DNA from 2 places in the Lawsonibacter sp. OA9 genome. Region 2 is predicted to be linked to the other one. Evidence: predicted binding sites of a transcription regulator. Region 2 holds the regulator's gene; the other holds the start of a gene.
The links. Region 2 encodes LexA, which represses DNA repair genes until DNA is damaged. Its sites were predicted from a motif close to CNAACANNTGTTNG; they were not measured.
Positions count from the first base shown of each region.

Region 1: the regulator LexA is predicted to act here: its motif matches at 4,392-4,405, upstream of dinB (DNA polymerase IV).

Region 1 is NZ_JAKNTI010000022.1:1,389,898-1,395,445, forward strand. It holds gene MCG44_RS07845 (carbon starvation protein A) at 1-872, opposite strand, end outside; gene MCG44_RS07850 (ZIP family metal transporter) at 1,092-1,832, opposite strand; gene MCG44_RS07855 (inorganic phosphate transporter) at 2,020-3,051, opposite strand; gene dinB (DNA polymerase IV) at 3,080-4,333, opposite strand; gene MCG44_RS07865 (SPL family radical SAM protein) at 4,466-5,356, shown strand; gene MCG44_RS07870 (helix-turn-helix domain-containing protein) at 5,434-5,548, shown strand, end outside.
Region 2 is NZ_JAKNTI010000022.1:2,470,166-2,475,713, forward strand. It holds gene MCG44_RS13215 (MBL fold metallo-hydrolase RNA specificity domain-containing protein) at 1-1,186, shown strand, start outside; gene MCG44_RS13220 (DUF975 family protein) at 1,295-2,179, shown strand; gene lexA (transcriptional repressor LexA) at 2,339-2,956, shown strand; gene MCG44_RS13230 (RNA-binding protein) at 3,067-3,867, shown strand; gene MCG44_RS13235 (DUF4177 domain-containing protein) at 3,892-4,113, shown strand; gene MCG44_RS13240 (DUF896 domain-containing protein) at 4,127-4,330, shown strand; gene MCG44_RS13245 (DegV family protein) at 4,445-5,308, shown strand; gene ytvI (sporulation integral membrane protein YtvI) at 5,454-5,548, shown strand, end outside.

The DNA of each region.
Region 1 (5,548 bases), 1.1 Mb from region 2:
ACACCGGCAGCGGCCCAGACCAGAGCGATAGCGCCCTCAGCGACCATGGCGCCGTAAAATACCTTCCGCCCCTCTTTCTCAGAGGTCATGCAGCGGGCGACCATGGGGGACTGGGTAGCGTGGAAGCCGGAGATAGCGCCGCAGGCCACAGTGACAAACATCTGGGCCCAGATAGGAGTGTTGGTGGGGTGCCCCATCCCTTCCACGCCGATATACTGCCACATTTCAGGCATCGCGGCGCGGTAAGAGGGGTCGATCAGCATTACACCCATGAGGCCAAGGGCCATGATGATGAGGCAGGCCCCGAAGATGGGGTACAACTTGCCAATGACCTTGTCAATGGGCAGGAAGGTGGCGATAAAGTAGTAAATCAGCACGACAGCCAGCCAGAAGTTGGCATCCAGTGTTTCAGGAGTCAGAATAGCCAAAAGCTGGGCGGGGTTCTTGGAGAAGTTGACGCCGACCAGGATCAGCAGGACTACCGAGAAGACACGCATGACCTGCAGCATGAATTTGCCTAAGTAGATGCCCACGATTTCAGAGATGGAGGCGCCGTCGTGGCGCTCGCTCATCATGCCGGACAGGAAGTCGTGGACACCGCCGCCCAGGATAGTACCAAAGACGATCCACAAATAGACACGGGGCCCCCAGCAAGCGCCGGCCAGGGCACCAAAAATAGGGCCAAGACCTGCGATGTTCAAAAGCTGGATCAGGAACAGACGCCAAGTTTTCATTGGGGTGTAGTCCACGCCGTCCGGATGGGCGACCGCCGGGGTCTGCCGGTCATCCACACGGAACACCCGCTCAATGAGACGGCTGTACAGTGCGAATCCCACCACAAGGACTACGAGGGAGATCAGGAACGTGATCATAAATTTCTCCTCCTCATTAATTTGCTTTTCCATGACGAAAGACATGAAAAAGGCCTTTATTTTCCACTAAAGGTCTGGGAAGCAAAGGAAACTTTGAGCTATCCCTTAAAAGGCGGCTTCATTATATCACGCTTCTTGAGAAAATCAACCCCCAAATCGAAATTTTTACTAAAATTTTGTAAACGAGGATTTTGTGAAAAAAGTGGGTCAACAGCGGACTTAGCCAAGAGCCACATCCAGGATCATCATAATGAGAAACCCTGCCATGACGCCTAGAGTGCCGGTATGCCCCCCTTCGGTGAGATTAGCCTCTGGGATGAGCTCCTCCACCACGACATAGAGCATGGCGCCGGCGGCAAAGGAGAGCAGCCACGGGAGCAGCGGCTGGATCGCCCCGGCAGCCAGTACAGTGAGCAGGGCGAAGATAGGCTCCACCACGCCGGAGGCTGCCCCGATGAGAAAGGCCTTTCCACGGCCCATTCCCTCCTGATGCAGGGGCAGGGAGATAGCGGCCCCTTCCGGAAAATTTTGGATGCCAATTCCCATGGCGAGGGCGGTAGCAGCGGGTAGGAGGGAGGGATCTCCACTGTGGGCAGCCAAGGCAAAGGAGATGCCGACCGCCATCCCCTCCGGGATGTTGTGCAGTGTTACGGCCAGTACCAGGAGGGCGGTGCGGCGGCGGGAGGTTTCGCCCTCTTTGCAGTGGAAGGATTCCGGTGTGAAGCGGGGGAGCAGATAGTCCATGGACAAAAGGAAAACGATGCCGAGGACAGATCCACCAGCGGCGGGCAGCCAACCGGGCATTCCCATGGCCTCCGCCTCCTCAATGGCTGGGATGAGCAGGGACCACATGCTGGCGGCGATCATCACGCCAGCGGCAAATCCAAGTAGGACGCGCTGAAGAGAGCGAGAGGACTGCTTGCGGAACAGAAAGACCATAGCGGCGCCGGAAGCGGTCATCAGGGCAGTGAACCCAGTTCCGCCGGCAGCCCATAAAAGTGCTTGTGTCACGATGTAATTTCCCTTTCTGAAAACGGCGGCGCGATGTCCGGAGCCGGTCCGCGCCTGTGCGGGTGCTTCCAGAATAGGCTATGCGCCGGATCAGAGAGGGGTGAGCCGGGTGACTGATATTCACCCGGCGCTCTATTCAAAAGACCGCCAGAAACACCTTGGCCATCCAGTAGCCGATGGCCATACAGCCGGGAAAGGTAAGGGCCCAGGCGAGAGCGATTTTGCCGGCAACGGACCAGTCCACAACACCGCCCCCCGCTGCTCCCACACCGAGCAGAGCGGCTGTGCGGGTATGGGTAGTTGAGACGGGAAGGCCCAGCAGAGTGGCGGTCATGAGGCAGAAAATATTGCCCAAATCGGCAGACAGCCCTTCTCGCGGGCCAATCGACACCATTTCACGCCCGACTGTTTCGATGATGCGCCTGCCCCCCATAAGGGTACCGGCGGCCATAAAGCCAGCACACAAAATCATAAGCCAGATAGGGATGAGAAAGGTCTGTTCATCTCCGCGACCCTGGGCCAATGCCGTCCCCAAGAGAAATACACCGAGAAACTTTTGACCATCTTGGGCACCGTGAAGAAAGGCAGTTCCTGCGGCTCCGGGAAGCTGGGCCAAAAGAAATGTATGGTTGGAAGCCTTTACATGTTTTAAGGCACTCTGAAACAACTGTCCAGCCCAGAATCCGGCGGCAGTGGACAGAATCAGACCGAGGAGAACCTTGGCCCAACTGTCCCAGCGGATACAGGAGAAGCCACCCTCCAGAGCCACCGCGGCGCCAGAGATACCAGCAATCAAGGCGTGGCTCTCACTGGTAGGAATGCCAAGTAGCCAGGCAGCCGCGGCCCAGAGCACGATGGCGGCCATGGCGGCACACAAAGCGGTAAGAGCCGCGCGGGAGCCGCCGCCAAAGCTGGCGATAGAATAGACGGTCTCCGCCACAGAAGTAGAGACAGCGGTGACACAAAGCACTCCCAGAAAGTTGCATACAGCCGCCAGCAGGACAGCCAAAGGGAAGGGGAGTGCTCCAGTCACCACTACCCCGGCGATGGCATTGGGTGCGTCGGTCCACCCGTTGACCAGCAGTACCGCGAGGGTGAGGAGAACAATCAGTGCCAGAGCTGGATCGCCCGTCAACTGGTCGAGGAAAGCAAAAAAAGACAGGGGCATGGGTTCACCTCCATGCCCCTGTTGTATGCTACTCCTCCTCCAGATATGACCGGGAGCCTCCAGGCGGGGGCGCATGGCCGCTGCCGCCGGCGGCCTGGGTGGAGGAGGCATGGGAGATGGAAGATTTTCCGTACTTGGCCCGAATGCTATCCATCGTTTCCTCCAGCTTTTCCAGCCGCTCTCTCTTTTTGTCCTGGCCGAAGGCCAACAGATCCAGCTGGGCCGAGACCTCCTCCTCCGGGACCAGAGAGAGTGCTGTTACAGTGAGGGCTCGGACGGGATGATCCATATTCCAGCAGCTTTTGGCCAATCCCATGGCGGCTTGACTGATTTCTCGGGCCAGATTGCTGGGGGAGTCCAGACGCTGCTGCCGGATGATATCCCGAAAGGCGGGGTCCCGTATGGCAAGTGAAATACCATTACATTTCATGTGATACCGACGAAGGCGGGCAGCCACTTGGTCCGAAAGGCGGGTGATCCCAGCCTGTATATCTTCCTGCCCCCGCAGATCGTGAGAAAAGGTGAGACCATTGCCCACTGACTTCGGCGGGACGTACTGGGCGGCGGGTGTGACGGGGGAGCGGTCCTCCCCACTGGCAAAGTCATGGAGCTGGGCGCCATTTTTACCCAGCAGAAGAAAAAGTTGCTCCCGATCAAAGCGAGCCAGGTCGCCGATGGTGTGGATATCAAAGCGATCAAAAGTCCGGGAGGCGGCCCGCCCGACATAGAGCAGGTCGGTGACCGGCAGAGGCCATACAATCTGTTTAAAATTTTCCCGGGTGATGAGCGTGGTAGCATCTGGCTTTTTGTAATCGCTGCCTAATTTGGCAAAGACCTTGTTGAAGGACACTCCCACAGAGATGGTCAGCCCAAAGTTGCCCCGCACATGCTCTCTAAGCTGGTCCGCCAGCGCCTCCGGATCCCCGCCGAAGAGATGGAGGGTACCAGTGACATCCAGCCAGCTCTCATCGATCCCAAAGGACTCTACCAGGTCGGTGTAGTCCTGATATACCCGGTTGATCTGCCTGGATAGCTCACGGTATCGGTCATGGTGGGCGGGAAGAAGGACCAGTTCGGGGCATTTTTTTCTGGCCTGCCAGATGGTTTCAGCGGTCTTGACGCCAAAAAGCTTGGCGGGCTCATTTTTTGCCAGGATGATGCCGTGGCGGCTGTTCGGGTCTCCGCATACCGCCACCGGCAGGTGACGCAACTCCGGATGGTCCAGCAGCTCTACCGAGGCGTAAAAGCTATTTAAATCACAGTGAAAGATGACCCGTTCCACCGGACAGCGCCTCCTTTTCATTCAATAAAAAAATTATATTCCAGGCCAAGAAAAAAGTCAAACTAATGTTCGAATTTTCTTGACAGGAAAGGGGAGAGACTGGTAGGATAAGAAAAAAGGAGGGGAGAGGACATGGAATATATACCGGCTAAACATCTGCTCCATAGAAATAGAGGTACGGAGTGGTTTGGTACCGACCATACCATGAATATTTACCGTGGATGTTGTCATGGCTGCCTCTACTGTGACAGCCGAAGCAGCTGTTATCAAAATCCAGATTTTGATACCGTGAAAGCAAAGGCTGGGGCCCTCACTATTTTGCGGGATGACCTGGCCCGAAAGACGCGTCCGGCATTTATCAGTATGGGTTCCATGAGCGACCCCTATAACCCCTTCGAGGAGGAGCTGGAACTGACCCGTCATGCCCTAGAGTTGATAGACGCCTACGGATGTGGGGTGGCGGCTGCCACAAAAAGTGATCTGATCGTCCGGGATATCGACCTGTATCAGTTCATTCAGCGCCATTCCCCAGTGATCTGTAAACTGACGGTGACTACGACAGACGACGCGCTGGCAGCCAAGATCGAGCCGGGGGCTCCCTCACCCAGCCGCCGTTTGGCGGCGCTGAAGGAGCTGGCGGGAGCGGGGATCTTTTCCGGTGTCCTGCTTATGCCGGTCCTGCCCTGGCTGGAGGACAGCGTAGAAAATGTGCTGTCGGTGGCGGAGGCGGCTGCCGAGGCGGGAGCACGATTCGTCTATCCGGCCTTCGGTGTGACCATGCGGGATGGGCAGAGGGAGCATTTTCTAAACGGACTGGACCGGGCTTTTCCAGAACAGGGGCTGGGGGAGAAATACCGCCAGCGGTATGGAAACCGGTATACCTGCTCCAGTCCCAGAGCGGGGAAGTTGTGGGAACGATTTTCCAAACGCTGCGGGGAGCTGGGGCTGTTGTGTGAGATGCGCTCTATCATTTCCGCTGCCACCCGTGGATATCAGGATCGGCAGCTCACCTTTTTTGACTGATTTTTCCCCCGGTTGCCGGTTGGTTGCTGGACTTTCTCCTTCTGGTCTGCTACTATTTGACCAAGGAGGTGGGAAGAATGCCATTGGGAGAACGCCTGAAAGCACTGCGGAACCAAGTCGGTTTTTCTCAGGAGATGGTGGCGGAGCGAGTGGGCGTGAGCCGCCAAGCGGTGACCAAATGGGAGTCAGGGC
Region 2 (5,548 bases):
CCAGGAGTACGGACAAATCTTCGAGCTGTGCGAGGGTGTAGAGGTCCGCTTCTGCGACGCCGGCCATCTGCTGGGCTCCTCCTGTGTGGAGATCTGGGCCACTGAGAACGGTGTCACCAAGAAGCTGGTCTTCTCCGGAGATCTGGGCAACGTAGACCAGCCTGTCATCCGGGACCCCTCCTTTGTGACAGAGGCGGATTATGTCATCATGGAGTCCACCTACGGCGACCGGAACCACCAGCCCCCAGAGAGCTATACCGAGGCCCTGGCCGCCCTCATTGACGACGTGTTTTCCAAAGGTGGCAACATTGTTATCCCCTCCTTTGCCGTAGGCCGTACCCAGGAGCTGCTCTACTTCCTCCGAGAGATCAAAAATGAGGGGATGGTCAAATCGGTCCCCAACTTTACCGTCTGCGTGGACTCTCCCCTGGCCGCTGAGGCCACCAAGATCTACGCTGGCGATCTTCACGGCTACCTGGACGAGGAGGCAATTGCCGTCCTGCAGGGTGGCGACAACCTGTTCACTTTCCCCGGCCTGACCCTGACCCAGTCTACCGAGGAATCCAAGGCTCTCAATATGGACAAGAGCTCTAAAATCATCATCTCCGCCTCCGGTATGTGCGATGCCGGCCGCATCCGCCACCACCTGAAGCACAACCTATGGCGCCCCGAATGCGCTGTGGTCTTTGTGGGCTATCAGGGGGAGGGCACTCTGGGCCGCCGTCTGCTGGAGGGGGCCAAAAGTGTAAAGCTTTTTGGTGAGGAGATCGCCGTCCGGGCCCGGATCCTGAATTTCCCCGGCCTGTCCTCTCACGCCGACCGGGATCACCTGCTGGACTGGATCGGCCATTTCTCCCCCAAGCCGGACCAAGTGTTCGTGGTACACGGGGATAGTGAGATCACAGACCTCTTTGCAAATGATTTGAATGAGCGGGGCATCCCCGCCCACGCGCCTCTCTATGAGGAGGTCTATGATCTGCTGGGAAATCGTATGCTGGCAAAGGGCGTTGTTCTGGAGAGCAAGCGGACCACAGGCGGCGCCTCCGCTCCCTCCGCCGCCTTCCTGCGGCTACAAGATGTGTCCAAGGACTTGGCCGACCTTATCAGCCGCAGCCGGGGCCGTTCCAACAAGGATCTGTCCAAGCTGGCCGATCAGCTTCGGCAAATCATGGACAAGTGGGAATAGAGAGGCGTTTGAGCCGCCGCGAGCAGCGCGGATGGACCGGAGCGAAGGTTCGCTCCTGCTGGCAGCGGCGCCCTTCCCCAACTATGACAGTAAGAACGGAGAGTTTTTATGGAGATCGACCGCAGAGAACTGAAAAGGCAGGCTAGGGAGGCCATTCGGGTCTCCCGTCCTTCCTTCTGGGTGGTCACCTTGGTATATCTGCTGATGACCACTGGTGTTTCCACACTGGCCGGCCTGCTTGTTCCGGCCCCGGACACAGGAAACATCAGTCTGCCGGCTTTGTTCCTTTCCATCCTCCTCTCCCTGTACTCCACGGTAGTTGGCTTTGGCTTTACGCTATGGTCCATGTGGACCTCCCGGAAGCTGTCTCCCGGACTGGGCGCCCTAGCCGATGGCTTCTCCGTGGCCCTGCTGGTTATCATGACCTCCATTCTGATCTTTCTCCACACGCTGGCCTGGTCCCTGCTGTGCATCCCCGTCGTCTGGCTGGTCCTAATTCCGGTTCTTCTCTCCCCAGGCCTCTCCTTCCTTGTGATTCCCGTTCTAATTGCCGGCATCATGATTTTCTCTTATTGGGTCTCTCTGCGCTACGCCCTGGCCTACTATTTGCTGGCCGACCACCCTGACCATGGGGCCTTCGCCGCGGTCCGCCGCAGTGTGGAGCTGACGCGGGGATGGAAGTGGGAGATGTTCAAGTTGTTTTTCTCCTTTCTCGGCTGGGAACTGCTGGATCTACTTCTGTACACGCTGGTCCTGGTCCAAGTGCTGGTCCAAGGAGGTTTTTTCCAGTCTCTTTCCCTGGAGCACTACGGAGCGGCCTATGTGCTCTATCAGATTATCCTCTCCTATCCCAGCTCCGCCCTTCTTCTCCTGCTGGCCTCCATCCCGGTAAAGCTGTGGCTCTATCCCTACCGCTCCGTGACCATGGCCGGCTTCTACGACGCCCGGCTGCGCCTCCAGCGGGAGGGTTCTGTGGAGATGCCCCCTCTCTGAACATCCAAAGCTACCCGCCAGGACCTCTAGGTCCTGGCGTTTTTTTAGAGGCTTCCTTATTTTTGGAACATTCGTTTGACATTCGTACAAATGTATGATAAAATACATCTAAATTTTAGTATGTAATTTTCTGTCCGTCTGCCGAAAGGAGCCCTTGCCATGGCCAAACTGACCGCCAAGCAGCAGCAGATCTATGACTATATCCTCTCCTTTACCAATCAGCACGGCTATCCCCCTTCGGTCCGGGAGATTGGCGCGGCTGTGGGACTGAAATCCCCCTCCACCGTCCACTTCCACATGAAGGGGCTGGAGGAGGCCGGTGTCATCGTCAAGGCAGAGGGCAAGACCCGCGCCATCTCCCTGCCGGGGGCATCCATGGGCCCGGTGGCAGAGGAGGAGGACCCCCACGCCAACCAAATACCCATCCTTGGCAATGTAGCCGCCGGCACCCCTATCCTGGCCCAAGAGTGTATTGAGGACTACCTCACCTTCGACACTGCCGGTCTGTCCGGGGAGCACTTCGCCCTCACGGTCCGGGGCGAGTCCATGCTGAACGCCGGGATTCTGCCCGGTGACCTGGTGGTGGTCCACCGCCAGCAGGAGGCCCGGAATGGTGAGATCGTAGTGGCCCTTTTTGAGGATGAGGCCACCGTCAAAACCCTTCATAGAAAAGACGGCCGCACCTGGCTTCTTCCCCAAAACCCTGATTACCCGCCTATCGACGGCACCAAAGCCGAGATAGTTGGCAAGGTGGTGGCGGTAGTCCGTCGGTACTAATTTTGTCCCCCTGCGGCCGGTCATGCTCCCCATGGCCGGCTTTTTTCGTTGACAATCCCAGGTCCTGTCCAGTATACTGAACAGGCAAACAGAGGGAGGCGAGAAGGGTCGTGACCAAGAAGGAGCTTCTGGACCGCTGCGCCCGTGACGGGGCGGAGCGGGTGCTGCTGGCCCGTGTGCTGGACAAGCTGGAACTGGCTCAGGACCGGGGCATCCCAGCCCATACCCCCTTTCTCTCGCCGGGTGAACAGGCCTCTGTCACCGATTTACTCAACGCCTGGGGGCAGCCCCGCCATATCTTTTGGGGTGGCTTTCCCGGCGCAGAGCGGGCCCTGTGCGCCTTCCTCCCCGACTGGCAGGATGAGAACGACCTCCTGTTGGACCCAGAGGGACCGCTGGCCGCATTGGAGGCCGCCTTCCCTCCCGGTTCCGAGTTAAGCCACCGGGATATTCTGGGCTCCCTTATGGGCCTGGGGTTGACGAGGGAAAAGCTGGGGGACATCTTGCTCCCTGGCGACAGGACCTGTCAGGTGATCCTGCTCCGGGAGGTACTGCCCATTCTCCTCTCCCAGTGGGAGTCCGCCGGGCGTTGGCGGTTAAAGCTCCGGGAAATTCCTCTGGCTTCCCTTTCCCCTGGAGAGGCGAAGGTAAGGCTCATCCGGGACACAGTCGCCACCCCTCGCCTGGACGCGGTGCTTGCCGCCGGTTTTTCCCTGTCCCGCTCCAAAGCCATGGCCTATATCTCCGCCGGCAAGGCGGCCGTCAACCACCGGGAGTGTCTCAAAGGGGACAAGCTGGTGGATGTGGGAGACATTCTCACCTGCCGCGGACTGGGCAAGTGCGTGGTCCGGGAGATCCCCGGCCAGTCCAAAAAGGGACGGACCATGCTGGTATTGGAGAGATATATTTAAGCCGCCGGATAGGAGGGCACAGCTATGGCACACTATGAATATGAATTTGAGGTTCTGGCCCTCTCCGCCGGAGGGTACAGCCTGTTCGGCGGCGTCGGCATCCGGACTGAGGGCCACCAGGAAGTCATTCGAAGCCGGGCCGCCGCCGGCTGGCGTTATGTGGGCTATCTGCCCAGCGTTCAGCGGGCCTCTGGACATATTGAGACCATCGAGCTGGTATTTGAACGCGAGATAGAACAGGAATAAGGGAGGGAAAGGCATGGAGCAGAAGAAGATCGACCGCATCAATGAGCTGGCCCGGAAGGCCAAGTCTCCCGCCGGCCTCACCCCAGAGGAGGAGGCTGAACGGGCCCTGCTGCGACAGGAGTATATCGCCGCCTGTAAGTCCAATCTGATGGCCCATCTGGACAATACCCTCATTCAACATCCTGACGGCACCCGGACCCGGCTGCGGAAGAAGTGATCCGCTCTAGCCGGAGCAGGGGTTCATTGACAATCTCCCCGGCATCTGGGATAATACTCTCGATCCTTTTATGTCCCGCCAGGCGCTTATCCTATCTTTTTAAGGAGGCCCCCCATGGCTCATATTAAATTTTCTACCGACTCTGCTTCCGATATTCCCGCCGCTCTGCGGGAGGAGTGGAACATCCAGGTCCTCCCTTTTCCCATCGCGATGGGCGACAGGGAGTATATGGACGGCTTTGACTTCACTCCCGACGAGTTCTTTCAGATGCTGCTGGACAGCCCTCAGATCCCGACCCACGCCCAGTTGAACCCCTATCTTTTCACTGAATGCTTTGAGAAGGCGTGGAAAGAGGGCTATACCGATCTGATCCACACCTCTATCAACTCCAAGGGTTCAGCCACCTATGGCAACGCCATACAGGCCCGGGACGAGTTCTATGAGGACCACCCCGATGCCCAGGACACCTTCCATATCCATATCATCGACTCCAAAAACTACACCATGGGCTACGGCTGGGCGGTGGTGCAGGGGGCCAAGATGGCTGCTGCCGGTGCCCAGGCGGGAGAGATCGTGGATTTTATCCAGGATTGGGTGGATCATGTCCGGGTGATCTTCGCCCCTCTTGACCTGCGGTTTGCCAAAAAATCCGGCCGGATCTCCGCCGCGGCAGCCTTCATGGGCGAAGCCCTGGGGTTAAAGCCCATTATGACCTTCGCCAACGGCGAGTCCAAGATACTGTCCAAGGCGCGGGGGGAGAAAAACGCGATTTCCGCTGTTGTGGAGCTGTGCAAACAGGAGCGGAGCGCTAACAGCCCCTATCTGGTCGTCCATGGCAATAACCTGGAGCAGGCTGGCAAACTGCTAGAAGCCTGCCGCCAGGAGCTAGGCTGTGAGCCTGCCCTGGAGTATCTCATCGGTGGTGTGGTGTCCATCAACGCCGGCCCCAATGTAATTGGTCTGGTATATCGCACATAAAACTCTTTTTGGGTCCGGCTGTGGCGAGCAGTCGGACCTTTTTCTTTCTCTGGGACAGGCAGGCATCCCGAAATTTACATTTTATTCATGCTTTTTCTGGTAAGGTAGAGTAGGATACTGAAAAACAGGGAGGGATATGATACCAATGAAGCCTGGGCAACTGACCTGGCCCCAGCGGGGCGCCCTGTGGCTGCGGCTGGCCATCCGGCTGGTGCTGTCTCTGGCCGCCGTCCTTCTGGT